Regions from separate parts of the Pseudarthrobacter linnaei genome, predicted to be linked through region 2. Evidence: predicted binding sites of a transcription regulator. Region 2 holds the regulator's gene; the other holds the start of a gene.
What was found. The regulator Rex, encoded in region 2, represses fermentation and respiration genes when NADH is low (regulators of the CRP and FNR family bind a similar motif). The targets are predictions, from matches to a motif close to CTTGTGAANNNNTTCACAAG.

Region 1 (14,404 bases), on a different contig from region 2:
CTGTCTGCAGGTAGGGGAAGACTTCCAGCTGGTCCGAGATCGCGTACACCATGAAGAACGACACGATGAAGTACAGTGCCTTGACCTGCCAGTCGTCGCGGATGCCGGTGACGGCGAAGAGCGGAATGAGCCAGACGACGTACCAGGACTGGATCATCGGAGCCAGGACGACGACGGCGGCGAACGCCAGCGTGAGGCGGCGGATCAGGCGGTCGTAGTCGCCGCGGAAGATCTGCCACGCGATGATGCCCAGCGCCAGCAGCTTGCCGGCGTCGTACACCCACTTCGCCAGCCCCCAGCCGTCGAGTCCGAAGGCGTTGAAGATGGAAGCGACCACCAGGCCCAGCAGCCCGACCGGGGCGTACCAGATCCAGATGCTGCCCGGGGCGGAGAGGCCGTTGATCCAGCCGAATCCGAAGCCGTTGACCAGGCTCATGGCGTACAGCAGGGCCAGGCTGATTCCGGCGGTGAGCCCCCAGAAAACGAACTTGCGCGGCCAGCTGGCGTTCTTTCCTGCCCAGAGGAGGCCGATGAAGGGCAGGAAGACGATGGTGATGGGTTTGACCGAGATGGACAGGGTCACCAGGACCAGGCCGAGGATGACCCGCCGGGTGGCGCAGTAGTAGAGCCCGGCCAGGGCCAGTCCGATCATGAGGGCGTCGTTGTGGACGCTGGCGATGAAGTTGGTGAGGAAGAGCGGGTTGGCGGCGGTCAGCCACAGGGCGCGGTGCGGGTTGACGCCGTGCAGTTCGGCGAGCTTGGGAACGTAGATGATGCACAGCACGATTCCCACCAGCGCGGCGAGGCGGAACAGCATGATGCTGGCTTCCGGGTGCACGTTGGTGGACCAGACGACCAATTGCTCGATCCAGAGGAAGAGCTGTCCGTATGGCACCGGCGCCTCGGTCCACATCTTGTCGGCACCGAGCTGGAAATAGTTCGACAGGGCGGAAATACCGCTTTCGTAAGGGTTGAAGCCCTCCACCATCAGGCGTCCCTGCCCGATATAGGCATACACGTCGCGGCTGAACAGCGGCACGGAGAACATCAGGGGCAGCCCCCACAGGACGACCGCCTGCAGGATGGCTTTGCGGGCCTCGGCTCCCCAGACCTGCACGCGCTGGCCGAGCCTGAGCCAGGCGCGGACGAGCAGCATCCCGCCGACGGCCAGCAGCACGATGCACAGCGCGACGCCGACGGCTTCGGTACGCATCCAGATGAACAGCGGAATGCGGCGGAGCTCGGAAGCCGGCGCGAGCCAGCCCACGCCGAGCGAACCGATCGCCATCAGCAGGGAACCTACGAATCCCGCCAGCAGCGGTGAACGGGCATTGTCCACTTCAGCAGCGGTTGCCGCCGGGGACGTGCCGGCAGCCGTTTTCCCCGCCGCAGGCACAGGCACCGTCATCTCAGGATCGTCCAATCTGTTGTGGGGCTCTTCTGCGCGCTCTGCCAGCCGTGGGAACCGGCCCGGGGCACGCCGCGACGAGGAAAAAATTTCGACGCCCGTGTACCCGAAATCCTAACATCGGGCCGCCCTGCGGCGACGGAACGGTAGGCTGGGCGCGTGCCTATATCTAATGAACGCATCGTCTGGATCGACTGCGAAATGACCGGCCTGGACAGCATCAACGACGCCCTCATCGAGGTCGCGGCGCTGGTGACGGACTCGGAGCTCAATATCCTCGGCGACGGGGTCGACGTCGTCATTAAGCCCGATGACGCCGCGCTGGCGCAGATGAACGACTTCGTCCGCGACATGCACACCCGCTCCGGGCTGCTGGCGGAACTCCCCCACGGCAAGACCATGGCGGAGGCCCAGACCATCGTCCTGGACTACATCCAGAAGTGGGTGCCGGAACCCAAGAAGGCCCCGCTGGGCGGCAACTCGGTGGGGACCGACCGTGTCTTCCTGGTCCGTGACATGCCGGACCTCGTGGAGCACCTGCACTACCGGGTCATCGACGTGAGCACCATCAAAGAACTGTCCCGCCGCTGGTACGCGCGGGCCTACTTCCAGTCCCCCGCCAAGCTCGGCGGCCACCGGGCCCTCGGCGACATCCAGGACTCCATCGACGAGCTACGGTACTACCGGGAGGCCGTTTTCGTCCCCGCACCGGGCCCGGACAGTGCCACGGCGCAGCGGATCGCCAGGAAAGTCATGGGCGTGGCGGAGGAACCGGCAGCCGCCGAGGCGTCTTCCGGGACGCCCGCGCTGTAGCGCCTGCGCTGACCTCTCAGCTCACCCCGCGGCCGGCCCCGGGGCCGGCCGCCGGAGTAATCTGCGCCACGTTTGCGGAAAATTTTGGTAAAAAACCGGAAAGTGGCAAAAGTAGCCCCGAAGAGCAGGTAAGCTATTTGTCGTTGCCTTTTCAGCCAGCCGGTTCACCGGTTGGCGTGGCGGGGCACATGGTGGGCGTAGCTCAGTTGGCAGAGCGCCTGGTTGTGGTCCAGGAGGTCGCGGGTTCAACCCCCGTCGCTCACCCTCATGAAGGACGGCAGTAATTGTCCGACCTTAGACGAAGGCCGTACCGGATATCCGGTGCGGCCTTTGTTGTCTGTCCATGGAACCGTGAACGGAAGGAACCACAGTGAAGCGCACGCTTTTCGAAGAAGACCACGAGATGTTCCGTGAGATGGCTGCCGAGTTCAACACGCGCGCCGTGGCGCCGCACTACGCCCAGTGGGACCAGGACCACATGATGTCCCGGGACCTGTGGACGTCGGCCGGCGAGCAGGGCCTGCTAGGCCTGGCCGTTCCGGAGGAGTTCGGCGGCCTGGGCATGAACGACTACCGCTTCCGCGCCGTGCTGGACGAGGAATTCGCCAGGAGCAACCACCTCGCGGTGGGCCTGGCCTTCCACCTGCACGATGACATGGTCCTCCCCCACCTGCTGGCCTACGGCTCCGAGGACCTCAAGGGCCGATGGCTTCCCGGCATGGTCTCGGGCGAGACAGTCACCTCGGTCGCCTGGACCGAGCCCGGCGCGGGTTCGGATCTCCGCGGCATCCGCACCAAGGCGGTGCGCGACGGCGACGACTGGCTGATCAGCGGCCAGAAGACCTTCATCGGCAACGGCATCTCCGGCGACGCCTCCCTGGTCCTGGCCCGCACCGACGGCAGCACCGGGCGCGGGAACCACAGCTCCTTCTCCATGTTCATGGTCGGCAAGGGCGAGGGCTACAACACCGGCAAGCAGCTGGACAAGATGGGCCTCAAGGCCTCGGACACCGCGGAACTGTTCTTCGACGACGTCCGGGTTCCGCACGCGGACCTCGTCGGCGAGGAGGGCAAAGGCCTGCAGTACGCCGCGGAGCAGCTCCCGCAGGGCCGGCTCGCGATCGCTGTGGCGAGCTCCGCCGTCGTCCGCGCCATCTACGAGGAGACCGTCAGCTACACGAAGGACCGCAACGCCTTCGGGGAGCGGATCATTGACTTCCAGAACAGCCGTTTCGAACTCGCCGACATCCTCACCGAGGTCGAGGTCACCGAAACCTATGTGGACCAGGCTATCCGGGCCTTCAACGCCGGAGAGCTCGACGCCGCCTCCGCCGCCCGCGCCAAGTTGTGGGCGTCCGAGCGCGCCAAGTCCGTCACCGACCGCTGCCTCCAGCTGCACGGCGGCTACGGCTACATCCTGGAATACCCCGTGGCGCAGGCCTTCCTGGCGGCCCGGCTGCTGACCATCTTCGGCGGCACCAACGAAATCATGCGCGACGTCGTCGGCCGCACCATCGCCGACTGACCCGCCGTTCACCACAGCACCAGAGGAACTTTACTGACATGACCGTTCTGCCCATCACGATCTGGGGCGAGCCCGTGCTGCACCGCCGGGCCGCCGAGGTTGAAGTCTTCGACGACGAGCTCCGGACCCTGATCGCCGACATGTTCGAGACCAACGACGCCGCCAACGGCGTCGGTCTCGCCGCGCCCCAGGTCGGGGTGGGCAAACGGCTGTTCATCTACAAATACGACAACGACGACGGTGCCCCGCCCTCCGGCGCCGTCGTCAACCCGGTGCTCACCCTCTCCAAGATTTCCGGGGCGCTGCCGGATCCGGACGAGGAAGAGGAAGGCTGCCTGTCCTTCCCCGGCGGGCAGTATCCGCTCAAGCGCGCGGAGTGGGCCCGCGTGCAGGGCTTCGACGGGGACGGCAAGCCGGTCGATTTCGAGGCGACGGGCTGGTTTGCCCGGGTGATCCAGCACGAATACGACCACCTGGACGGCAAGCTCTACGTCAACCGGCTGATTGACCGCTATGCCCGCAAGGCTACGAAACAGGCCAGGAAGAGCGGCTGGGGCGTGCCCGGGCTGACGTGGATGCCCGGCGTGGACCCGGACCCCTTCGGGCACTAGGGCCCCGCCTACTTCTTTTTTGCTACTTCTCCCGGTCGACGGCCGCCAGGATCGCCGCACCCAGTTCGGCCGGCCTGGTGAACTGGGGCCAGTGCCCGGTGGGAAGGTCCACGTAGTCGACGTCGCGGACGCGCCCGAGCTCGGCCACGTACGGGTGCCCGGCCGCGATCATCTCGATCAGCATGGCGGACGGGAACTCGCAGGCGATGACGGTGGCCGGAACCTCGAATCGGGCCTCGTCGTGCAGCCTCTGCCGGTCCTGGGCCACGCCCTTCGGCTGCGGGACGGCGCGGGCGCGGAACATGGCCCGCAGCTCCTCGGTGAGGTCGGCGAGGTCTTCATCCTCGAACAGTTCCCAGGGCGGGAGCGGGACGTCGTCGCCGTCCTCCGGGAGCTCGTCGTTGATGACGCCGCCCTCGCCGAGCGGACCGCTGTCAACGTAGATCGCCCGGACGACCCGGTCCGGGCGGGCGTCGACGGCGCCGTGAATAATGGCACCCCCACCCGAATGGCCGACCAGGACCACCGGGGCATCAAACGCGTCAATTGTCGCCACGATGGCCTCGATGTGGGTGCGCAGGCCAATGCCGGCGCGCGGCGCGTCGACCGATTCCAGCCCGGGCAGGGTCATCGGGTGGACCTGATGCCCGGCGGCGGCTAGCGGCGGCGTCACCTCCTCCCATGACGAGGCGTCCAACCAGAATCCGGGAACCAGGATGATGTCCATGCCGGTACCCTACCCGTCCCGGAGCGCGGGCGGCACGGTCCGGGGGGAAAATTCCTGCCCGACGGGCTAGTCCTCGCCGCCTTTCAGCAGGATCGAGGCGTGATCCGGAACGTACCGGAACAACTCCCGCGGCGGTCGCGTGTAGTTGACGGCCTTGGGCCTTTCCGGCAACGTCACCTGCTCCGTCCGGACTTCGGTGTAGTCAATGCTGGAGAGCAGATGGGCGATCATGTTGATCCGGGCCCGGCGCTTGTCCTCCGCCTCGACCACGTACCAGGGCGATTCGGCAGTATCTGTCTGCATGAACATGTCGTCTTTGGCCCGGGAATAGTCTTCCCAGCGGAGGATCGCTTCCCGGTCCATCGGGGAGAGTTTCCACTGCCGCATCGGATCATCCAGCCGGGACTTGAAGCGCCGTTCCTGTTCCGCGTGGCTGATCGAAAACCAGTATTTGAACATCAGGATGCCGTCCTGGACCAGGAGGCGTTCAAAGACCGGGCACTGGGCCATAAAACGCTTGTGGTCCGCCGGAGTGCAGAATCCCATCACATGTTCGACGCCGGCCCGGTTGTACCAGGAGCGGTCCATCAGGACGATCTCTCCCGCGGCGGGCAGATGCTGCACATAGCGCTGGAAATACCATTCACCCCGCTGCCGGTCGGTCGGGGCCGGCAGTGCCACGATGCGCGCGACGCGCGGATTCAGGTACTCCGTCAGCCGTTTGATCGCGCTGCCCTTGCCGGCGGCGTCGCGTCCCTCAAAGATGACCAGCACCCGCGCCCCCGTGCTGCGGACCCATTCCTGCAGCGCGACGAGCTCGGCCTGGAGCCGGAAGAGTTCGGCCTCATAAACGCTCAGGGGCAACCGCCCCGGGCGCTTCGAGGCACGCCCTTTGGCGCCCTTTCGGCCAGATTTATCCTTGCCGGAGCCGGACTTGCCGGCGCCGTCCTTGCCATCTGCCATGGTTCCCGTTCCATTCGTTGCGGCGTACTTCCGTGTCGCCGGTCCTGCCGCGCCCATTCTCGCCGAGCGGGTGACTGCGGCACAAGGGGACATCCCGCCGGGGACACCAGCAACCTCATGCTCCTATGCTTGGGCCATGGACGCCCCCCGCTTGACGCCGATGCAGCCCATCCTCACGCTCACCGTAAACCCCGCCCTGGATGTCAGCACCACCACGGAGCAGGTCATCAGCGGCCACAAGCTGCGTTGCGGCACCAGCCGCCTCGACCCGGGCGGCGGCGGCGTGAACGTGTCCCGGGTGGTCCAGCGCCTCGGCGGCCGGACCCTGGCCCTCTACACCGCCGGAGGACCCACCGGAGAGGCGTACCGCCGGCTCATCGAAGCCGAACGTGTCCCCACCCTGGCCGTGCCGATCCAGGGAAGCACCCGCCAGGACTTCACGGTCGATGAAACGACGACGGGCAAGCAGTTCCGCTTCGTCCTGCAGGGCCCCGAATTGAGTGAGCCCGAGTGGCGTTTGTGCCTGGCGCTCGTGGCGGATTCGATTCCCGCGGGCGGGTATGTCGTGGCCAGCGGAAGCCTGCCGCCGGGCGTCCCGGAGGACTTCTACGCCCGGGTGGCCAGGCTGGCGCGGCAGCAGGAAGCGCGCTGCATTGTGGACGCCTCCGGGCCGGCCCTGGCCGAAGCCCTCGCCGAAGGCGTCTTCCTGGTCAAGCCCAGCCGACGGGAGCTCGGGCTGCACTTCGGAACGACGCTCGAGAGCGATGAAAGCCAGGTCGCGGCGGCCGCGGCGCTGGTCGCGGACGGCTCGGCGGAACATGTCGCCCTCACCCTGGGCGGCCAAGGCGCCGTGCTCGCCTCGAAGTCCGGGACCCTGCGGATGGCCGTGCCCCGGGTGAAGGTGAGCAGCACCGTCGGAGCCGGCGACAGCTTCCTCGCCGCCTTCGTGCTCCGCCTGGCGCAGGGCCGCACCCTGAAGGAGGCGCTCCGGGCCGCCGTCGCCGCCGGAAGCGCCACGGTGACGACCGTGGCCACGGAACTCTGCCGCCGTGAGGACGTCGAACGGCTGGAGGCGCAACTCACCGCGCAGGCCCCGGACGGGGGCACCGGAGAGTGACGACGGGACCGGCCAGGCTGGCTGCCGTGCTGCTGCTGGCGGTGGCCACCGCGGGCTGTTCCGGCTCCGTACCAAACGTCTGCCCTGCCATTGCCTGGTTCAATACCCTCACCGTGACCATGGATGGCAGCGTGGAGAAGGTCAGCCTGGTGGAGTTCTGCGCGGAAGGCGTCTGCTCGGTCCGCGCGGATGGCCCGGCACGTGCTCCCGAGGCCTCCGTCACTCCGGGCGCCGGGCCCGCCCCGGAAACCCCGGACACCACCCTGGCGGTCACCGCTGCGCCGTCCCGGTCCGTGCCCGGCTACAGTCCCTTCACGGCGGCGAGGGTCGATGACCGGACCTGGCAGATCAGCCTCATGATGCGGTCCCCGAAGACGGTGACCGTCAGGGCGTACTCCGCAGACGGCACCGTCCTGGCCCGGCGCGACGTGGAACCGGGCTGGACCCGGGTGGGCGGCAGCGAGGCCTGCGGCGGCCCGGAGACCGCCGGCCCCGTCAGACTCGTCATCTAAGCGGACACGGATCCCTTGTCGGCGGCGTGCCCAGCGCCACCGAAATCCGCCCTGACCGGCGCCTCAAGGAGGGTGACACTGCCCGCCTGACCGCCGGTTCGCCCGTCGGTTTCCGGGTGGACTCGATCGATCCGGGCCGGTCGATCGTGTTCGCCTACCGGGAGCGGAACGGCACGGTAACCGCCGCCTTTGTGCTGGTTGCGTCCGGTGCCGGCCGGTGCCGCCTGTTGCACCGGGTCCGGTTCCGGGTGCGGACGACGCCGGCGGCGCTCGTTTGGGCGGCGCTGATGGATGCCGGCGACTTTATCATGTCCCGCCGTATGCTCCTGGGCATCCGAGCGCGTGCGGAATCCCGCTCCCGTGGGTGCTCCCGGCTGGAATCTAATGGGCAGCCGCAACAACCGTCTGCTGCCCGGGGCAGGTAGCGAGGATCCGCTGCATCGCGTCCTTTTCCGCCGGCGTGACCCACAACCGGTACGCGGCCTTGACGGAGATCTGCCGGGCGACGTAGTGGCAGCGGAAGGCCTTGTTCGGGGGAAGCCAGGTGGCGGCGTCGGAGGCGCTTTTGTCCTGGTTGGCCGGGCCGTCGACGGCGATTAGGTTCAGCGGGTCGTTGGCCAGGGACGTCCGTTGTGCGGCGGTCAACTGCTGGGCACCCTTTTGCCAGGCATCCCCGAGCGCGACCACATGATCGATCTGCACCGCCTTGCTGCTCCCGGCTCCCCTGCGGAACATGAGCCGGCGGCCGGTGTACGGTTCCCGCAAGGTTCCAGTCGCCACCTTGCAGACGGAATTTTCGTCGAACTCGGCGCCCGCAAGATCGCGGCGGAGGATGTCGTTGCGCGTGTCGCAGCCGTTGCGGTCCACGTCCAGCCAGGCCTGGCCGAAGGCGCTGCGGTCGTAGTTGTCCCGGCCCGCCCGGCCCTTGACCGGGAGCGTGTCCAGCAGCGCCGCGGCCGGGCCCCGGGGCACGGGCCGCACCGCAGGGACAGTGCTCATCCAGCCGGCCGCCAGCACCGGCGCCTCGCGGGGTCCGTCCGTGGGCGGCTCGGCCGCGGCAAACTGCCCGGCGGTGAAGAACCAGCCGAAACCCGCGAGGACGGCGAGTGCCGCGGCGGCCAGCAGGGCCCACGCCTGGCGGGACCGCCGTCGTTCCCGCCGGAATTCCGGCCAGGTGAGAGTCAAGCCGGCCCCCGGGCAGGGAGTCCGGGTCCGGTGCGTCCCGGGGCGGACCGAATTCCTTCCACCCTCGAAGCCTAGGCCCGTCCCCCGCCGCCGGAGGCGTTGTCCACAGTGTGGAGGACAGGCGCCCAGCTAGTTCTCCCGGGTCACGCGCACCAGGTCTTCATTGGCGAGGGCCAGGAGGGATTCGAGTTGCCGGACCCGTGTCTCGTCGACGTCACCGGCCGCATGTTTGGCACGGGCATCGTCGAGAAGCCGTTTAGCTTCCTTGGCGTTCCGCCGCGCAACGTCCAGGGCGTGTTCCAGAGTGGTTTCGTGCTCCACAGCCGAGTTCTGTTCCATTGCACCATTGTGGTGCCCTTTCCCGGCCGATTCCAGAGGAACCGGCCGGGAAAGGCGGAACGGGTTCAAGGAGGTGGCGTCAGGCCGTGACCTCGACGGGCAGGCCGGCTGCCTCCAGGGTTGCGGCTGCGTCCTTGGCGGGGAACGACGGCGGGTTCACGCCGGCCATCTCCTCCATCACGCGGACCACCTGGCAGCTGTAGCCGAACTCGTTGTCGTACCAGACGTAGAGCACAAGGTTCTTGTCGTTGGAGATGGTGGCCAGCCCGTCCACGATCCCTGCGCGGCGCGAGCCGACGAAGTCCGTGGAGACAACCTCGGGCGAATCGATGTAGTCGACCTGCTTCCGCAGTTCCGAGTGCAGCGACATTTCCCGCAGGTAGTCGTTGACCTCGTCCTTGGTGGCGCCGTTTTCCAGGCTCAGGTTCAGGATGGCCAGAGACACGTCGGGGGTGGGGACGCGGATGGAGCTGCCGGTGAGTTTGCCCAGCAGTTCCGGCAGGGCCTTGGCTACAGCCTTGGCGGCACCGGTCTCGGTGATGACCATGTTCAGCGCGGCGGAGCGGCCGCGTCGGTCGCCCTTGTGGAAATTGTCGATCAGGTTCTGGTCGTTGGTGAAGGAGTGGACCGTCTCGACGTGGCCGTGCACGACGCCGTAGCGGTCGTTGATCGCCTTGAGCACCGGGGTGATGGCGTTGGTGGTGCAGGAGGCCGCGGAGACGATCTTGTCCGCGTCGGCGATGGTGCCGTGGTTGATGCCGTGCACGATGTTCTTGATGTCGCCCTTGCCCGGGGCGGTGAGCAGCACACGGGACACGCCCTTGCTCAACAGGTGCTGGGACAGGCCCTCGGCGTCACGCCAGCGTCCCGTGTTGTCGACGAGGAGGGCGTTGTGGATGCCGTAGGCGGTGTAGTCAACCGTCGCGGGGTTGTCCGAGTAGATGACCTGGATCTGGACGCCGTTGGCGGTGATGGTGTCGTTCTCGAGGTCCACCTTGATGGTGCCTTCGAACGAGCCGTGGACCGAGTCGCGGCGCAGCAGGCTGGCGCGCTTGGTGAGGTCGTTGTCCGACCCGCGGCGGACCACGATGGCGCGCAGGCGCAGGCCATGCCCGCCGCCGGCCTTTTCGATCAGGAGGCGGGCCAGGAGCCGGCCGATGCGTCCGAAGCCGTAGAGCACCACGTCGGTGCTGGTGCGGTCATCGCCGCCGCGCTTGCCGACAACCGCGGCAAGTTCCTTGCGGAGGAACTCGTCCAGGGTGGCGCCGTTGCCCTCGACGCGGTATTTCTCGGTGAGGCGCGCAATGTCGATGGCTGCGGCGCCGAGCTCCAGTTTGGTCAGGGCGTCCAGCAGCGGGGCGGTCTCTTCGAGACGCAACTCTTCCTTGCTCATCCGGCGGGCGAAACGGTGGGCCTTGAGGATGTTCATGGTGGACTTATTGATCAGGCTGCGGCCGTGGATGGACGTGACCACGTTGTTTTCGCGGTACAGCCGGCCGATCACCGGGATCATGGCCTCGGCGAGCGCCTCCCGGCCCATCCACGTATCAAGACAAGAATCTGACGTCTGGCTCACAGAAATACCTTCCTAGAATCCACCACATACGGCGTCGTATGCGGATGTCGGCTGCCGGAGGATGTCCGGAAACCCGGCGCCGGCAGGGATTCGATCCACCCCGGGCGCCTGTGTCGAGCAAAGAAAAACGCCGGCTGCGAACGCAGACCCGGCGGCAGAACTTCTACGTTCACCATCCAGTCTACCGGCGGCCCGGCACGGTCCGGTCCCCGGTGGTGCGTGAAATGACTCACAATGCCGGGGGGCCAGCTACGCTGGGGCGATGTTGAAGGTTGGGGCTCTCCTGCTGGGCGTCGTGCTGTGCACCGGTTGCGCCGCAGCGGCGGCGCCAGCCGGCCCGGCGTCGTCAAGCCCTGGCCCAGCGGCGACGTTTACCTTGGTGGCGCATCGCGGCGGAGCGCTGGTCTACCCCGAGTCCTCCGCGGAAGCCTTCGAGGCCGTGGGCAAGACGGCGTTCCCGATCGAAACGGATCTGCGGCAGCTCCGGGACGGGACACTCGTTCCGCTGCACGACAACGCCGCCGAGCGGACCATGTCCGGGGTCAGCGGCAGCCCTGCCGGCATCACTGTGGAGCAGTGGGCGGCGGCCCGCATCAGGCACCCGCTGGGCGGGGCCGAGGGCAGTCCGACGACGTGGGAAGCCATGCTGGATCTGTACGGCGGGCGGAACGTCCTGGTCCCCGAGCTGAAGGACCCCGCCATCGATCCGGCCGCCTTCGCGGAGACCATCCTGCAGCGCGGCATCCAGGACAAAGTGGTGGTGCAGACGTTCAGCTTCCCCGCGGCCCAGGCCCTGGCCCGGTCCGGGCTGCAGGTGCTGTATCTCCTGCGGGACGGGGAGGAACCCGATCCGGCGTCGATCAGCTCCAGCGGCATCGGTCACGTCGGCCCGCACAAGGACATCAGCTCAGGCTACCTGCGCAGCCTCAAGGACTCCGGGCTGACCGTCTGGCCCTATACCGTCAACGACGAAACAACCGCGGCGAGGCTGCGGGCCGAAGGCGCGGATGGCGTCTTCACCGACACGCCATGGGAGCTGGCAAAGCAGTTGGGTCTTTAGCCCTCTACCGGACGTCCTGGAGAATTAGGTCAACGGCCTTCTCCGCAATCATGATGGTGGGCGCCTGCGTGTTGGCACTCACGAGCCGGGGCATGATCGAAGAGTCAACGACGCGCAGTCCCTCGAGTCCGTGGACCTTCAACCGAGGCGAGACGACGGACTCATCGGTGGTTCCCATGGAGCAGGTACCGACCGGGTGGTAGGAAGTCCGCCCGAAGGAGCGCACGAAACTCACGTACTCGTCGCGGGTTTCCACCCGGCTGCCATCGCCGATGTGCTCCGCCTTGGTGAGCGCCGCCATCGACGACTGCTTCATGATCTCGCGGCTCTGCTGAACCCCGGCGATGGCCATCTCCAGGTCATAATCGTCGGCGAGATAGTTTGGATCGATCAGCGGTGCCTTGCCGGGATCAGAAGACACGGGCCGGACGGTTCCCCGGCTTCGGGGCCGCAGGAAGTAGGAGTTCACCGTGGCCCCAAATCCGGGTTTCAAGGCCATGGCGCCAGTTCCCCCCCGAGCGGCCGGCAGGAAGTGGAACTGCAGGTCTGGGGTCTTTTCGTCTTTGTTCGCGTAGCTGAAGCCACCGGCCTCGACCAGCGTGGAAGCGAAAGGACCCGAGCGGAAAGCGAGGTATTCGACCCCGGCCAGGACGGTGGCAGGGCGCACCTGGTTGAGCCGGTCCAGGCTTTGGTAATCCGTAAGTTCGTAGACGATGTCGACGTCACAGTGGTCATGCAGGTTCTTGCCGACACCCGACAGGGCGTGGACGGTCTCGATGCCGGCAGCGGCAAGATCCTCCGGGTCGCCGATGCCCGACAGCTGCAGAAGCTTGGGCGAACCGAAGGCGCCGGCCGAGACAATCACCTCGCGGTTGGCGCTGTAGGTTCGCACGCGTCCGCCTTCGATCGCCTGGATTCCGACGGCCCTGCCGTTGCTGATGATCACTTTGGAGACGGTAACGTTGGCGCGGACCGTGAGGTTCCGCCGCTTGCGGGCGGGTCGGAGGTAGGCGACGGCCGCGCTGCACCGGCGGCCATTCTTCGTGGTGGTCTGGTAGAAGCCGACGCCGTACTGCTGGGCGCCGTTGAAGTCGCTGTTGTAGGGCAGCCCGAACTCCTGGCCCGCCTTGACGAAGGCCGCGGAGAGCTTGTGCGGACGCAGCAGGTCGGAGACTCCGAGCGGACCCTCGGTCCCGTGGTGCGGTGCCGAGAGCCGGGTGTTGGACTCCGAGCGGACAAAGTACTTATTCACCTCGTCCGCGGACCAGCCCTCGCAGCCGTAATCCGTGACCCAGCTGTCATAGTCTTCGGCCACGCCGCGCGTGAAGACCTGGGAGTTGATGGACCCCCCGCCGCCGAGTACGCGGCCCTGGGCGAGGGGGATGCGTCGGCCGTTGCTGTGCTTTTGCGGAACGCTCGCATAGTCCCATTGGTACGGCCCGCCCTTCAGCTTCGGGAAGCCGGCCGGGACGTGGATGAGCGGGTGGCGGTCGGATCTGCCCGCCTCGAGCAGAAGGACGCGGAGTGAGGGGTCTTCGCTGAGCCTGCCGGCAAGGACGCTGCCGCTGCTGCCGCCCCCGGCTATCACATAGTCGTATGCTGCATCGTCCGGCACCCTGGCTCCTAAGCATTCACTGACTTCACCGTTGCTTGAGACGTTCACTGCAGTCTCTGTTCACGCCCGGATGATGTCAAGCGTTCGGGTCAAGCCGTTTCGGCGCAGGCAGGAGACTCTCGGCAGCGGAAACGGTGGCAGGGAATCCCTGCGGAGTGAATGGATGGGTTGACCGATACGCCGGGTTCTGTGTTCCCGCGCCGTTGCCGGCGCGGGAGTAGCGGCCATCCATCTACGAACGCCGTTGCCGACGCCCTCCAGCAGCCTACCCGGACACTCGGGCGAGCAGCCCTCAAACGTGCCCTGTCTGGCCTTGCTCCGGGTGGGGTTTACCTAGCCTTCCCGGTCACCCGGGAAGCTGGTGGTCTCTTACACCACCGTTTCACCCTTACCTGCCCTGCGGCCCGTGCACGCACGCGCCGCCGGCAGGCGGTCTGTTCTCTGTGGCACTGGCCTGCGGGTTACCCCGAGTGGGCGTTACCCACCACCCTGCCCTGCGGAGCCCGGACGTTCCTCGAGCCACTTGCGTGACGCGCGGCCGCCTGGTCAACCCATCCGCAGTCCATTCTACGGCCAGGGCGGACCCGCCCGGGGACACGTCCGGCCGTCTGGCCTATGATCGGGGAATGGAGGATTCCGTCCTGGGTCGGCGCCGGCTGCTGGAGCTGGCAGGAATCGGGCTTGGCGCCTCAGCGCTCGCGGCCTGCACCGGCGGCGCCGCGTCCACCGCCACGTCACAGGTCCCGCCCGTGCCGGGCCCGTCCCACGCCTCGCCCGCCGGACCTACGTCGGCGGTGCCGCCGGCCCCCGCCGCCCCGTGGACGGTCCGGACCAGCACCGGCTCATTCGTGTCGGCCTTCCGTCCCCGAGTCGTTAGCCGCTGGTCCCTGGCGGCGCCTGACATGCCGCCCGGCGGAAGGCAGCCCGAACTTCCGGTGGCAGTCTTCCTGCAC
Region 2 (14,404 bases):
ACCTGTACGAACACCGCAGCGGCACCGATGTCCGCGAAGCCGTCCGCAGCCGCGACGTGCTGGAGACGGTAACGCTCGAGGGCTACCGCCAGCGCCATGCACAGTACAAGTCCGACGCCGATCTGCAGGCTGCGCATGCGATCGCACCGTGGCTAGTGGTCTGGGACGACCACGAAGTCGACAACAACTATGCGGATGACGTTCCCGAAAGCAGGAGTCCGGCCGAGCTGAACGATACCGCTGCGCGCTTTCGTGTGCGCCGCGACGCGGCATTCAAGGCCTACTACGAGAACATGCCATTGCGCGCGTCCTCTGTGCCGGCCGGGTCGGCCGGGTCGGCCATGAAGATCTATCGCATGATCCAGTGGGGCCAGCTGGCCAATTTCCATATGATGGACACGCGCCAGTACCGGGATGATCAGATCTCCGGCGGCGGAGGGCGGCTGGATAAGAACCGCACAATCACCGGCACGCTGCAGGAGAAGTGGCTCCTGGAAGGATTCAAGAACTCCACCCAGTGCTGGGACATCCTGGGCCAGCAGGTCTTCTTCGCCGAACGGGACCGCAATGAGGCCGCTAGTATCGACGACGTCTCCACGGACAGCTGGGACGGCTACGCGGCATCGCGCCGGCGTATCACCCAAGGCTGGGTGGATGCCAAGGTGCGCAACGCCGTCGTACTCACAGGGGACGCGCACCGGCACTGGGCCAACGAACTGAAGATCGATTTCAAGGACCCTGCCTCGCCGGTGGTGGGCTCAGAACTCGTCAGCACGTCCGTTACCTCCGGGGGCAACGGTTCGGGTGATACGTTCCATCCGATCATGGCGTGGAACCCGCATTTGAGGTTCTTCAACAATCAGCGCGGCTACGTGAATACACGGATCACCAAAGACTTCCTGCGGGCGGATTTCCGCGTGCTGGACTTCGTCAGCTTGCCGGGGTCCCCGGCCAGTACCAAGGCCTCGTTCCAGATCAACGACACCGTTCCGCGCCTCGAGCCCCGCGCCTAGGGCCGGCACGCGACAAGACGCATCCGTCCCCCGCCGCTCCGAGGCGCTGGAGCCTACAGCCCCGAGTAGGAGTGCAGGCCGTTGAAGAACTGGTTCACGATGGTGAAGTTGAAGACCACGCAGAGGTAGCCGACGATTGACAGCCAGGCCGCACGGGTTCCGGTCCAGCCGCGGGTGGCGCGGGCGTGCAGGTAGCCGGCGTAGACCACCCAGATCACGAAGGTCCAGACTTCCTTGGTGTCCCAGCCCCAGAAACGGCCCCAGGCCTTCTCGGCCCAGATGGCGCCGAACATGAGCGTGAAGGTCCAGCCAACGAAGGCGATGGCGTTGATCCGGTAGGAGAGGTTTTCGAGGCTCAGCGCGGACGGCACGAGGCGCATGAAGCCCAGCTTGTCGGCACCCCCGGCGGCGATGGTCTTCTGCCGGTGCGTCTGGACCAGCTGCAGCGCGGACATCGCGAAGGTCAGGGTGAACAGCGCCGAGGACAGCACGGCGATCGAGACGTGGATGATCAGCCAGTAACTCTGCAGCGCGGGAACGAGGTGCCCCACCGGCGTCCAGTACGCCACGGAGGCAGCCACGAGCATGATGATCGCCAGGCCCACCACGAAGGTGCCAAGGAAGCGCAGGTCGCGCCGGACCAGGACCAGCAGGAAGACGGCCACGGCCACGAACGCGCCGGTGGTGAGGAACTCGTACATGTTCCCCCACGGCACCCGGCCCGCACCCATGGCCCGGGTGATGACGCCGGCCGCGTGGATGGCGGCACCAAGTACTGTCAGGGCGACGGCGACCCGTGCGGGCGCGCGGCGCTCGGCGGAATAGCGCATTCCGCCGTCGGCAGTCCGGCCGATCCCGGCGGCGTTCCCCGCGGAAGAACCCGCCACGGACGAGGTCGGGCGTTCAGCCCGGCCAACCGGCCCGGCCACGTCCGCGTCGGCGCGGTCAACGGCCCCGGCACCGGACGAAGCCCCGACGCCGGCAGCCACCGGTACCCGCGCTGCCGCGGCACCGGAGAGCTCGGCGGCCTTGAGGTCCACCGCGCGCAGGGTCTTGCTGCTCTTGGCCAGATCCCAGGCAAAGGCGATGAACGCCACCGTGTAGGTGCCTGCGGCGAGGAGCATGAACAACTCGCTGTACTGGCCCATGGTTTCGTTGATGGGGAGCATTACTGTTCCTTCTTTGACTCGGAAGAGCCTGCTGTTGTCTGGATGAAGTCTGCTGCGGGGTGGTCCGGGGGGGCCAGCTCAACACCGGCACCGGCACCGGGCAGCGTGGTGTCCGCCCGGTCATTATCCGCTCCCCCGCTGGGAGCCGACTGGGAGCCGCCGTCGTCGAGATCCCACTCGTGGGCCAGCAGCCTGCGGATCGCGGTGGCCTCGCCGGCCAGCCGGTGGTCCTCGCCGCGGGCCAGGAGCCCGTATTCGACCATGGTGCGGCCGTCCGCGTGGGTGCCGGTCCGGACCCAGACGCGGCGGCGGTTCACGTACAGCGAGGTGACCAGGCCAGCGACCGCCAGCAGCGCGAAGATCAGGGCGTAGAGCTGGCCAGGATTGTGGTGGATGTCAACGCCGATGTAGCGCTTCACGCCGTCGAAGCTGATGGTGCCCTTGCCGTCCGGGAGCGTGTAGCTGGCGCCAGGCGAGAGGGTGATGCCGCCGGCGTCGAGGTTGCGGGCGTTGAGCGGCGTGAGCTTTTTGACGTCGAGCTCGAAGACGTTCTGCGGGGCTCCGTCGTCCAGGCCGAGGTCGCCGTAGTACGAGTTCAGGGTCAGCTGCGGGTTGAACAGCTCCGGATCGCCGCTGAAAGACACGCCTTCCTCGGTGACAAACGCGGTGGGAAGGAAGAAACCGGCGAAGGCGAGCTGCTCCGGTTTGGCGTCGGGGACCTTGATGACCGCGGAGGAGTAGTAGTTGTCGCCCTGCAGCTTGGCCACGACCGGCCCCTGCATGGCGATGTTGCCGGCGCCGTCGCGGATGGTGACGACCGGGGCGTAGCCGTTGCCAGTGAGGTACATGCTGGTGCCGCCGAGGGTGAGCGGCTCGTTGACCTTCAGCACCTCTTTCTGGGCCGGCGCGTCGGGGGATTCCCTGGTGGTGACGTCGGCCTGGAAGTCGATGGGCTGGCCGATCTTGCCCTGGGACTCCCGGTCGAACGTGATCTGGAACTTGTCCAGCTGGACCGAGTACGGCTCCAGCTGGCTGCTTTGGAAGTTGGTGCCCGGGGTGAACTGGTCGTAGCCGACGAGCGTGTTCACGAAGGTGTCGCCCTCCACGAGGATCCGCTGCCCGCTGTAGCCGAACAGCCCGCCGATCGCGACCGAGACGAGCACCCCGATCAGCGAGGTGTGGAAAACCAGGTTGCCGACTTCGCGCAGGAAGCCGCGCTCCGCTCCGATCGAGGGCCTGGCGCCGTCGCGGTCGCGGACGTCGACGCGGTAGCCGCGCTTCTTCAGCAGCCCGGCGGCGTCGTCAATAGCGTGCGACGCCGGGATCCCGGCACCGGCGGGAATCACGAGGGTGCCGTATTCGGGCAGCCGGGACAGCCGCGCGGGCGTCCGCGGCGGCTGGGAGCGCATTGCCTTGTAGTGCGCGATGGCGCGCGGGACCACGCAGCCGATCAGCGAGATGAACAGCAGGATGTAGATCGCCGAGAACCACGCCGACGAGTACACGTCGTAGAGCTGGAGCGAGTCGAGGATTTTGCCGTAGTCCGGGTTGTCCTTGATGTACTGCGTGACGATCGAGGGGTTCGCGGGCCGCTGCGGGAACAGCGAACCGGGAACCGCGCCGACCGCCAGCATCAGCAGCAGGAACAGCGCGGTGCGCATGCTGGTCAGCTGGGTCCAGGCCCAGCGGAGCATGCCCAGCGGCCCGAGCGTGGGAAGGACAGCTTCAGCCTTGGCAGCGGCCACCGGGCCGCCACCGGGCTTGGTGCCGGGTTTCCCGGCCGGCCCGCCACCGGACGTGCCGCCGGGCTTGGTGCCGGGTTTCCCGGCCGGCCCGCCACCGGACGTGCCGCCGGGCTTGGTGCCGGGGGCCGGGGACTTCTTCTCTTCGTTCACGCGCTCGCTCATCAGATCGGCAATTTCACATCGGTTTGGAACCAGTACTGCAACTCGGACACCCAGGTTCCCCAGACGCCGCTGGCCATCAGCAGGCCCAGCCCCACCAGGATGCCGCCGCCGATGCGCTGGATGGCGAGCCGGTGCGTGCGGAAGAAGGACATCACGCCGATGCCGCGGCGCACGGCCAGGGCGATCAGCAGGAACGGGATGCCCAGGCCCAGGCTGTAGACGAACGCCAGGAAGGCGCCCTTGGCGGCCGAGGACCCGCCGGAGAGGCTCAGCAGCTGGACCGCGGAATAGGTCGGGCCGATGCAGGGCGCCCAGCCGAGACCGAAGGTGATGCCCAGCAGCGGCGCGCCCCACAACCCGGCCGGCGGCTTCGACTGGATCTTGGCGTCGCGCTGGAGCCAGCCGAAGCCGCCCATGAACACGACGCCCATGACGATCACGAGGAGGCCCAGGACCTGGGTGATCCAGGCGTTCTGCGAGCCGGTGATCAGCGTCCCCAGCTGCCCGAACGCCCCGCCGAGCAGCACAAAAATCACTGAGAATCCGAGGACAAAGAGCCCGATGCCGGCCAGCATGCGGCCGCGCTTCTGTTTCTGGAGGTCGACGCCGGTCAGTCCCGTGACGTAGCCCAGGTACCCCGGCACGAGGGGCAGCACGCAGGGCGACAGGAAGGAGACGAAGCCGGCGAGCAGTGCCACGGGGATGGCAAGCAGCAGCGATCCGCTCAGGATGGCTTCGGCGAAGGGGCTGTTCACGGTTCCTGTCCGTCCGCTACTCGGCCACGGCAGCGGCGATGAGGGACTTGAGGGTGCCTCTTTGGATCTCGCCGAGGACACGGGAGGCCACGCGTCCCTGCTTGTCGAGCACGAGCGTGGTGGGCACGGCCCCCGGGGGAACCAGCCCGGACACGGCCAGCAGCACGGCCCCGTCCTTGTCGTTGAAGCTCGGGTAGGTCAGGTTAAAGGTCTTGTCGAACGCTTCCGCCGTGGCCTTCTCGTCGCGGAGGTTGACCCCGAAGAACTGCACACCCTGGGTCTTGAACTCCTGGTGCAGGGCCTCCAGCTCGGGCGCCTCCACCCGGCAGGGCGCGCAGGCCGCGAACCAGAAGTTGAGCACGGTCACCTGGCCCTGGAAGGCCTCGGGCGTCACCGCGGTGCCGTCAAACAGCGTGCCCTTGATGGCAATGGCGCTCTTGCGGTCCGCGGCGGCGAATTCGGTCACCGAACCGTCGCCGGCCACGTAGTTCTTGTTGTCGCCGGCCTTGGCCTGCTGTGCCAGCGCGTCCTCCTGGGCGCAGCCGGAGAGGCCCAGTACGACGGCGAGGGCCGCACCGCCCGCCGTCAGGACGCTGCGGCGGGACATCGGGGATGAATTGGTGTTGTTTCCGGTCATGTTCAGGCTCCGGGGGTGGTGGAGGCACCGGGGAGAAGGGCGGCAGCAGGCTCGCTGTACTCGACGCGCAGGAGGTTCCCGGCGTCGTCGAACACCAGGGAGGTGACCGAGGTGAGGGTGCATTCGCGCTTGCGCGGGTCATGCCACAGCGGCCTGCCCTCGGCGCTGAGCCGGGTGGCCCAGATGGGCAGCTGGTGGCTGACGAGGATCGCCTCCGCGCCCTCGCCGCCGAGCTCGATGGCGCGCAGCCGGGCGTCCTGCACCGCGGCGATGACGCGGGCGGCCTGGTACTTGTAGGGCTCGCCCCAGGAGGGCCGGAACGGGTTGCGCAGCATGGGCCAGTGCTTGGGCCTGAAGATCTCGCCCTTGTTGACGTGGAGGCCCTCGAAGTAGTTGGCGGCCTCGATGATCCGGTCCTCGGTGGTGATCCCGAGGTTGAGCGCCGCCGAGATGGGCTGCGCCGTTTCCTGGGCGCGGGTCAGCGGCGAGGCGACGAGGTGGACGATGTTGGCCCCCTGCGCGGCCCTCGCCCTGAAGTGCTCCGCTAGCAGCCGGGCCATCTCCTGGCCAAGCTCGGAGAGATGGAACTCGGGCAGCCTGCCGTACAGGACGCCGTCGGGATTGTAGACCTCGCCGTGGCGGAGCAAATGAACAGTGGCTTGGGGCATGTGTACCAGTTTCTCAAAGGGCAGGGGCAATGACGAAATCTTCTACACGAAGTAGAACTGAAGAGTCTGGAGAAATGTTCCCCCGAGATGGAATAAAAGATGCAAATGCATGTTTATACTGGGTGAAGCAGTTAGTTGAGACTTCAACAAATAGTGCTTCAACTAACGATCAGACCACCCGCAAGGCCCACCCGACTCAAGGAGCAACACCATGGCACTTCCCACTAACGTCACCACCGGCACCTGGACCCTCGACAATTCGCACAGCGAGATCGCCTTCACCGTCCGCCACGCGGGCATCAGCAAGGTCCGCGGTCAGTTCAAGGACGCGGAGGCCACCCTGGACCTCGCCGAGAATGTGGCCGACTCCAAGGTCAACGCCACGATCAAGACCGCCAGCTTCGACTCCGGCGACGCCAACCGCGACGGCCACGTCCGCGGCGAAGACTTCTTCGACGTCGAGAAGTTTCCGGAAATCTCCTTCGTCTCCCACAACATCGTCCCCAAGGGTGAGCGCTACGAGCTACAGGGCGAGCTGACCATCAAGGGTGTCACCCGCCCGGTGGCCCTCGAGACCGAGTTCAACGGCGTTGCCGTGGACCCGTTCGGCATGACCCGCGCCGGGCTGTCCGCCGAGACCACGATCAGCCGCAAGGACTTCGGCCTGACCTGGAACGCGGTCCTCGAAGCCGGCGGCGTGCTGGTCAGCGACAAGGTCGCCGTCAACCTCGAGCTGGCCTTCATCGCTCCCGCAGCCTAGTCACTCAACGCGTGACCGGCCGGTCCCCGGGCATCCGGCCGGGCCGCGGCATCAAACCGCCGGCACCCCGCTCTCCGTCCGCATGACAGAGCGGGGTGCCGTGCTTAATCCGGGGTTCCCCGAGAGGCTGCGCCGCCGCCGGAAATGCGCTCCCGCACAGCGTGAACGGGCCGCGGACGAACGCGCCCCGACATGCTCCGCAACACGCCGAAGTTCCCTCGGTACCGGTACATTCGCGGTCTACAGTGAGAGCCATGAGCAACCCCAACGAGGTACCTCAGCCCCAGCAGCCAGGCCACCAGACGCCGGGCAACCAACTCCCGGGCAACCAGCTCCCGGGCAACCAGCCGAGTCGACCTTCGGGCCAAACACCTGGCGGATTCCGCTTTGAGATGCCGACGGACCGGCCCCGGAACTTCAACGACGTGATGCCCCACGGCGGATTCTCCGGCTTGTTCACGGTCAGCTGGCTGCCCACCGAGCTTAAAGTCGCCTACTGGATCTGGCTGATCAGCGGGTTCCTTGGCCTGCTGGGCGGCGTCATCGGCCTCTTCAAGGCGTTCGTGCTCCTGGCCGTCGTTCCGGGCCTGGGATTCCTCGTCCTCCTGCTGGTGCTGGTGGCACTGGCCCTTTCGGGGGCACAGGTCATCCTGGCCATGAAGATGAAGGAAGGCCGCGAGTGGGCCCGCTTCACCCTCACGATCATCGCCGGCATTTCCCTGCTGCTTGCCATCCTCAACACCAGCGCGGCCGACGGCCGTGGAGCCGGCAGCTGGCCGAGCTTCACCATCAGCCTGGTCGCCTCCGTGCTGATGTGGCTACCCAACTCCCAGACGTGGTTCGCCTCGCTGCGCGGCCGGGCCTGACCTGCGCCTGACCTGCGCCTGACCTGCGCCTAAGCTATGTCGGGGCCCCCGCCGCTCCCTGCGGAACCGGCCCCTTGACCGGCGCCCAGGCACCCGGCGAGAATACCTCTCCGGAATGATCCGCGCGGGCGCCGGCCCGCGGTACGGTGGACGTAAACCATGCTGGGGGCAGGGCAGGAAGCTGTTTCCGGTATACGAACCAGACCGCCACGCAAAGGAACGCCCATGAGCATCCCGCCAGTCCCGCCGTCGAACCCGGACTCTCCGGAACCGGGCGAAAAGCCGGCCCCCCGCTACGGACAGAACGCACCCCAGCACGGCGAGCAGCCGCCGGCCCCGCCGCAGTATGGCCAGAACGCGCCGTCCGCGCCCCAGTACGGACAGAACGCGCCGCAGTACGGTGAGCAGCCGCCGTCGGCGCCGCAGTACGGCCAGACGCCGCCGTCCGCGCCCCAGTACGGCCAGGCCCCGTCCGCGCCGCCTTACGGGCAGCAGGCTCCGCAGTACGGCCAGAACCCGCCGCAGTACGGGCAGCCGCAGTACAACCAGCAGGCTCCGCAGTCCGGACAGCCCGGGTATGGCCAGTCCCCCTACGCCCAGTTCCCCTCCGAGCAGCCGCAGGCGACGTCCGGGATGCCCAAGCTCGTCAACACGGCCTTCTGGCTCATCGTCGCTTCGGGCGCGGCCTGGGTCCTGTCGCTGTTGATGGCGATCGGCACCATCGACTCCCCCGAGATGCGGGCCCAGTTCGAGGAGCAGATGACCGCAGGCGGCGCTGACATCCGGTTCGAAGACATCAGAGGCGTCCTGGTCGGGAGCATCGTGGTGTTCGCGGTGATCAGCGCCGGACTGTACGCCCTCGTCGCCTTGAACGTGCGCAAGGGCAAGAACTGGGCACGGATCCTGGGGACGGTCTTCGCAGCCCTGTCGATCTTCAGCATCTTCCCGCTAAGCCTCAGCACGCTGGCAGTTCTCCTGGGCATCGCAGGCATTGTGATGCTGTACCTGCCGGCCACGTCGCCGTACTTTGCCAAGCGGCAGCCGTTCGCCAACCCTTACGGGCAGCCGGGCGGACCGTACTAAGCCGCAGGCACCAGCGCAGCGGGCGCGGGAGCCGCAGGCACCAGCGCAGCGGGCGCGGGAGCCGGAGGGGCCGACTGACTAGTCGGCATCCTCCGGGTCCTGCGCCCTTTGTGCATGATAGGCAAGGATCTGCAGTTCGGTGGCCATGTCCACCTTGCGCAGGTTGACCCCGGGCGGCACCTGCAGCATCACCGGGGCGAAGCTGAGGATGCTCCGCACCCCGGCGGCAATAACCCGGTCGCAGACGTCCTGCGCCACGGCGGCCGGCAGGGCCAGCACCACCATGTTGGCGCCGGTCCGCTGCAGCACCGGCTCGAGGTCGGCAGCGTCACTGACACGCAACCAGCCCACCTCGCTGCCCACCACCATCTGGTCCGCATCGAAGATCGCCACAATGTCGAAGCCCCGAGATTCGAATCCGCCGTACCGGGCCAGCGCCTTGCCCAGGTTGCCGGCACCGACGATGGCCACCTTCCAGTCGCGCGTCAGGCCCAGCGCCGCAGCAATATGCCGGTTGAGGTACTGCACCTCGTAGCCGACGCCACGGGTCCCGTAGGAGCCGACGTAGGACAGGTCTTTGCGGAGGGTGGAGGAACTGACCCCGGAGGCCTCGGCCAGTGACTCGGACGAGACCCGGTCAACGCCTTCGGCAAGCAGGGTGGTGAGGGCGCGCAGATAAATGGTCAGCCGGGCCACGGCCGCGGGCGGAATCTGCTTGGCGGCAGTCCCTGCTCCCCCGGGCATCGCGTCAGGGGATGAATCCAGCGAAGTCACTATCTGCTCCATTGAGTCGCGTTGTGACTTCCACTCTAGAGCCCCCGCAGTTCAGCGAACAAAGCAGCCGTCCCCGGCGCCTGCCCGCGCCTCAGGCCTGTTGTCCCAGCGCCCGCCGCAGCGTGCGCTCCAGCCGGGCCTCGTCAATCTTCCAGAAGTCCCGCTGGACGCCGTCCACCAGCACCACGGGGATCTCCTCCGCAAAACGTTCGCGCAGCTCGGCGTCGTCATCTATGGACTGCTCGCGCCAGCCGATGCCGAGGCCCTGGGTGACGCGGTCGACGGCGGCGCGCGCCGCCGAGCACAGATGGCAGTCAGCTTTGGTGATGAGGACGACGTCGGGCCTTTGCATGGCTCCACGGTAGCCCGGCGGCCGCTCCCGCGTCGAAGCGCCGACCATCTCCGCAGCAGGCGCCGCGGGCCGTGCGACGGGAACCGGCCCCGGTGATGACTAGACTCGTGGCATGCCCGAAAAGAAGTACGCCGCTGTGGTCACCGAGCCGGTTGCTGCACAGCCTGTTGCAGCAGCGCAGCACGGAGAAGCCGCGTTCTTCGACGTCGACAACACCCTCATGCGGGGGGCCAGCCTGTTCCACGTGGCCCGCAAGATGCACCAGCGCGGGGCCTTTACCATTCCGCAGGCGCTTGGTATTGCCTGGAAGCAGTTCATGTTCGTGGTGCGTGGCGAGAAGCTGGATGACGTCCATGCCGTCCGCGACACCGCCCTGGGCCTGGCCGCCGGCTTCACCGTTGAGGACATTGAAGTCCTCGGCCAAGAGGTTTATGACGAAATGATTGAATCCCGGATCTGGCCGGGAGCCAAGGCGCTGGCCGAGCAGCACCTCCGGGTGGGCCGCAGGGTCTGGCTCGTGACCGCGACGCCGATCGAGGTGGCCACGGTGATCTCCACCAGGCTGGGCCTCACCGGCGCGCTCGGCACGGTCGGCGAAATCCTCGACGGCTCCTACACCGGCCGGCTGGTCGGCGAGATCCTGCACGGCCCCGCCAAAGCGGTGGCCGTCCAAGCAATGGCCGAGGCCGAGGGCCTGGACCTGGCCCGGTGCTGGGCGTACAGCGATTCGCGCAACGACATCCCGCTGCTGAGCATGGTGGGGCACCCCGTGGCCATCAACCCGGATTCCGGGCTCCGCCGCCATGCCCGAGACAACAATTGGCCCGTCTACGATTTCCGCGCCGGACGCCGCGCGGCCACCTTGGGGCTCAAGGCCGCGACCGTCGGAGGGGCCATCTACGGCCTCTGGCGGGGGTTCTCCCGCTTTCGCGGCCCGACGGTCTGACTCCCGCGCGACGTTCCACACCACGCATCCGCTATGGTTCCGGTCCAGCGCTACGCTTCCCGCTCAGCGCTACGCGGATCCGGGTAGCGTCGGGCCCAACCCGCGTCGCCTGTCCGAAAGCGCGTCCCTCGCCCGACTTCTCCCCAGCGCTTCCCGCTCATCGCTAAGCTTCCCGCCCCGCGCTACGCTTCCGGTTCAGCGCTACGCGGATCCGGGTAGCGTCGGGCCGAACCCGCGTCGCCTGTCCGAAAGCGCGTCGTCTGTCCGAACTAGGCGCGGAAATACCAAAGAAAATGCCCGCTGCCGGGAAGGCAACGGGCATTCACATAATGCGAAGTATCTCTACTTCTTATTGCGACGCTGGTGGCGCGTCTTGCGAAGCAGCTTGCGGTGCTTCTTCTTGGCCATACGCTTGCGACGCTTCTTAATAACTGAACCCACGAAAGTTCCTTACCGGCTAGATGCAGTACCTGCCTGTTGGAAAGGGTCCGCGGGCTAAGCAGCAGACTGTACAACTGACAGGTTCTTACAATGACGTAAAACGTTCCTTAACAGGGTACCGCCTATCGGGGGCACACCACGACCGCGGGCACCTTCCGGGCCCGCTGATCTTATTCCGGCCGCAGAAGACGGTGGATGCTCAGGCTGTTTCCGCGTTTCCGTCGACGACAGCACCCTTAAGGTACTGCTCGACGGCGGCTTCCGGCACCCGGTAGGAGCGCCCAAAACGGACAGCCGGCATCTCGCCGGAATGAACCAGCCTGTACACGGTCATTTTGGACACGCGCATCACATCCGCGACTTCGGCCACGGTCAAGAAGCGCGCATTGGAGAAGTTAGCCTCCGAAGACATTTCTATTCCTTTACTCAAGCGAACGGCAGCCCCATCAGAACGACATGGCGGTGTGCCGATGCTGAGCCATCAAACAACCATGTGTTAGACACTCTAGGGGCTCATGGTGCCAATGTGAAAGAGTTGCGCGGGAATCCCCCGGCCCCGCACCGGGTTTAGCCGCATCGCCGAGGCACCGGGCCGGCCGCCGCACCACCGGGGCCACCGGGCGGCCGCCGCACCACCGGGGCCACCGGGCGGCCGTCCACCGTCGGCCGCCGAACCGCCCGGGCTGGTCCACCAGGCCACCAGGAAGCCGTACCGCCTATCCCCGGGTCCGGCGGACGCGTGCGGCGGACGCCAACTGCGCGAGGACCGAGGCCGTGACTTCCCAGTCCATGCAGGCGTCCGTGACGCTCTGGCCGTAGACCAGGGCGTCGGATCCGGCGGCGTGCTCGGCGACGTCGAGGTTCTGCGCCCCACCGACCAGGAAACTCTCCAGCATGACGCCGGCGATGGCACGTGCCGAGGCACCGCCGTTCTCCAGCTGCGCGCCGATTTCGAGGGCCACTTCGGCCTGCCGGTGGTGGTTCTTGCCGCTGTTGGCGTGGCTTGCGTCGACGATCAGCCGCGGGTTGAGCTCTCTGGCGGCCAGCTTGGCGGTGGTGGCCTCCACGTCCGGGGCCGAGTAGTTGGGTCCCTTGCGTCCGCCCCGCAGGATGATGTGCGTGTCGGGGTTGCCGGCGGTGGAGACCAGGGCGGCCCTGCCCCCGCCGTCAATGCCAAGGAAGGCCTGGGCCGCCCCGGCGGCGCTACACGCGTCGAGCGCGACCTGCAGGCCGCCGTCGGTCCCGTTCTTGAACCCGATCGGCATGGACAGCCCGGACGCCAGCTGGCGGTGGATTTGGCTTTCGGTGGTGCGTGCACCGATGGCGCCCCAGGAGACGAGGTCCGCCAAGTACTGCGGGCTGATCGGTTCCAGGAACTCGGTGCCGGCCGGCAGCCCGAGTGCGGTGACCTGCTGCAGGAATCGGCGCGCGGCGCGGAGCCCGGCGGCGATGTCGTGGCTGCCGTCGAGCCGAGGGTCGTTGATCAGGCCCTTCCAGCCCACCGTCGTGCGGGGCTTCTCGAAGTAGGCCCGCATCACAATCAGCAGTTCTTCCTGGTGCTTCTCGGCCTGGCTCACCAGCCGCCGGGCGTATTCGAGGCCGGCCTTGGGATCGTGGATGGAGCAGGGGCCCACAATGACGAGTAGGCGGTCATCGACGCCGTCCATGATCGCGCGGACCTCGTCCCGGCCCCGGGCAACGGTCTCGGCCAGGCGGGTGTCCAGCGGCAGGTCCGCGACGGTCTGCTGCGGGGTGGGCAGCGGGGTGAACTCGCTGACGCGCAGGTTGGACGTGGACTGCTGGGATTCGGTGGCTGCTTCGGTGCGCATGGGGGTCCTGTTCCGGGGTGCGGAGCGGGCCCAGATCAGAACCCGCCGGGAATGGCGAAGGGCAGAGAATGATCTCTGCCCTGTTGGCTCTGAAGGAAGGTTGGATGCGTGTCAGCTAGACGCGGGCCCCTCCAGAGCCAACGAAAAATACGCATACCAACGGTTAGTCATGTTGTGACGATAGCCCGGCGATTGTCTTTCCGGCAAAACCCGGGTCGTAACATTCCGTCCCTGGCCGGGAGACCAGCCGGCGGGTCAGGCGGGAGACCAGCCGGCGGAACAGGCGGGAGACCAGCCGGCGGAACAGGCGGGAGACCAGCCGGCGAACAGGCGCGGACCAGACGGGAGACCAGCCGGCGAACAGGCGCGGACCAGACGGGAGACCAGCCGGCGGAGCAGCATGCTGGTCAGGTCCTGGGCCCCAGTCCGGCCTCCGCGTAGTAGCCCCCAATATGGTCCGCCACCAGCTGCGCCGCGCGGCCGCCGTCGTGGCTGGAGATGGCCGCCAGGATAGCCCGGTGTTCGGCCCGGAGCCGCGCCGCCGTGGCTCCCCAGTCCGGGAGGTTTCCTGTCAGCCGTCCGGCATAGTCCTGGATGGCTTCGCGGAGGGAGCCCATCATGGCGCTGACGACGGCGTTGCCCGCGGCATCCGCGAGGGCCAGGTGGAAGCGGACATCCAGGGCCAGGAACGCCTCCGTCTCGGCGCAGCTGTCCATTTGCTCCAGCAGCCGGGCCGCCTCGGCCAGCGCGGGCGACTCCGGGCGCGCCCGGGATGCGGCCCAGGATTCGAGCAGCACGCGCGTCTCCACAATGTCCTTGACGGGCAGGTGCGAGGTGGCGACGTGCAGCCGGAGCGCCGAGCCCAGCGCGGCCGTCGGGTCGGCGATCACGACGGTCCCCGACTCCGGGCCCGACCCCACCCCGGCCCTGAGGACACCCATGGCCTCCAGCACGCGGATGGCCTCGCGGACCGAGGTGCGGGAGACCTGAAGCTGCTCGGCGAGGGAACGCTCGGCCGGAAGCCGTCCACCCAGGGCCAGCTGACCGCTGGAGAGCTGGCCCTCGATCCACTGCAGGACAAGCTGGTGGGTGCGCATGGGGCCCATTCTACTTGATGTGGTTGGACCACACGCCTAGACTGTGGTTGGACCACACTCCCCCGGTGACTGGGATTTTAGTCTTTAGTCCTGCAGGGATCCCGACA

Region 1: a site for Rex is predicted at 10,993-11,012, ahead of ACZYZ3_RS05650 (glyceraldehyde-3-phosphate dehydrogenase). Genes of this name have one in related genera too.

The regions. Positions count from the first base shown of each region.
Region 1 covers NZ_JBVAYX010000004.1:99,885-114,288, reverse strand. Annotated here, with positions in the region: gene mptB (polyprenol phosphomannose-dependent alpha 1,6 mannosyltransferase MptB) at 1-1,408, opposite strand, end outside; gene orn (oligoribonuclease) at 1,568-2,221, shown strand; tRNA gene ACZYZ3_RS05695 (tRNA-His) at 2,413-2,485, shown strand; gene ACZYZ3_RS05690 (acyl-CoA dehydrogenase family protein) at 2,592-3,746, shown strand; gene def (peptide deformylase) at 3,785-4,357, shown strand; gene ACZYZ3_RS05680 (alpha/beta fold hydrolase) at 4,380-5,084, opposite strand; gene ppk2 (polyphosphate kinase 2) at 5,151-6,047, opposite strand; gene ACZYZ3_RS05670 (1-phosphofructokinase family hexose kinase) at 6,184-7,164, shown strand; gene ACZYZ3_RS05665 (hypothetical protein) at 7,161-7,676, shown strand; gene ACZYZ3_RS05660 (HNH endonuclease family protein) at 8,058-8,861, opposite strand; gene ACZYZ3_RS05655 (hypothetical protein) at 8,991-9,200, opposite strand; gene ACZYZ3_RS05650 (glyceraldehyde-3-phosphate dehydrogenase) at 9,280-10,776, opposite strand; gene ACZYZ3_RS05645 (glycerophosphodiester phosphodiesterase) at 11,039-11,836, shown strand; gene ACZYZ3_RS05640 (GMC family oxidoreductase) at 11,841-13,451, opposite strand; RNA gene rnpB (RNase P RNA component class A) at 13,612-14,005, opposite strand; gene ACZYZ3_RS05630 (alpha/beta hydrolase) at 14,078-14,404, shown strand, end outside.
Region 2 covers NZ_JBVAYX010000002.1:358,871-373,274, forward strand. Annotated here, with positions in the region: gene ACZYZ3_RS03685 (alkaline phosphatase D family protein) at 1-1,013, shown strand, start outside; gene ccsB (c-type cytochrome biogenesis protein CcsB) at 1,067-2,182, opposite strand; gene resB (cytochrome c biogenesis protein ResB) at 2,182-3,876, opposite strand; gene ACZYZ3_RS03700 (cytochrome c biogenesis CcdA family protein) at 4,089-4,844, opposite strand; gene ACZYZ3_RS03705 (TlpA family protein disulfide reductase) at 4,861-5,481, opposite strand; gene ACZYZ3_RS03710 (histidine phosphatase family protein) at 5,484-6,149, opposite strand; gene ACZYZ3_RS03715 (YceI family protein) at 6,361-6,909, shown strand; gene ACZYZ3_RS03720 (hypothetical protein) at 7,164-7,775, shown strand; gene ACZYZ3_RS03725 (hypothetical protein) at 8,001-8,858, shown strand; gene ACZYZ3_RS03730 (redox-sensing transcriptional repressor Rex) at 8,937-9,632, opposite strand; gene ACZYZ3_RS03735 (glutaredoxin family protein) at 9,724-9,984, opposite strand; gene ACZYZ3_RS03740 (HAD family hydrolase) at 10,097-10,930, shown strand; gene ACZYZ3_RS03745 (30S ribosomal protein bS22) at 11,273-11,371, opposite strand; gene ACZYZ3_RS03750 (helix-turn-helix domain-containing protein) at 11,571-11,783, opposite strand; gene ACZYZ3_RS03755 (3-deoxy-7-phosphoheptulonate synthase) at 12,088-13,200, opposite strand; gene ACZYZ3_RS03760 (FadR/GntR family transcriptional regulator) at 13,608-14,297, opposite strand.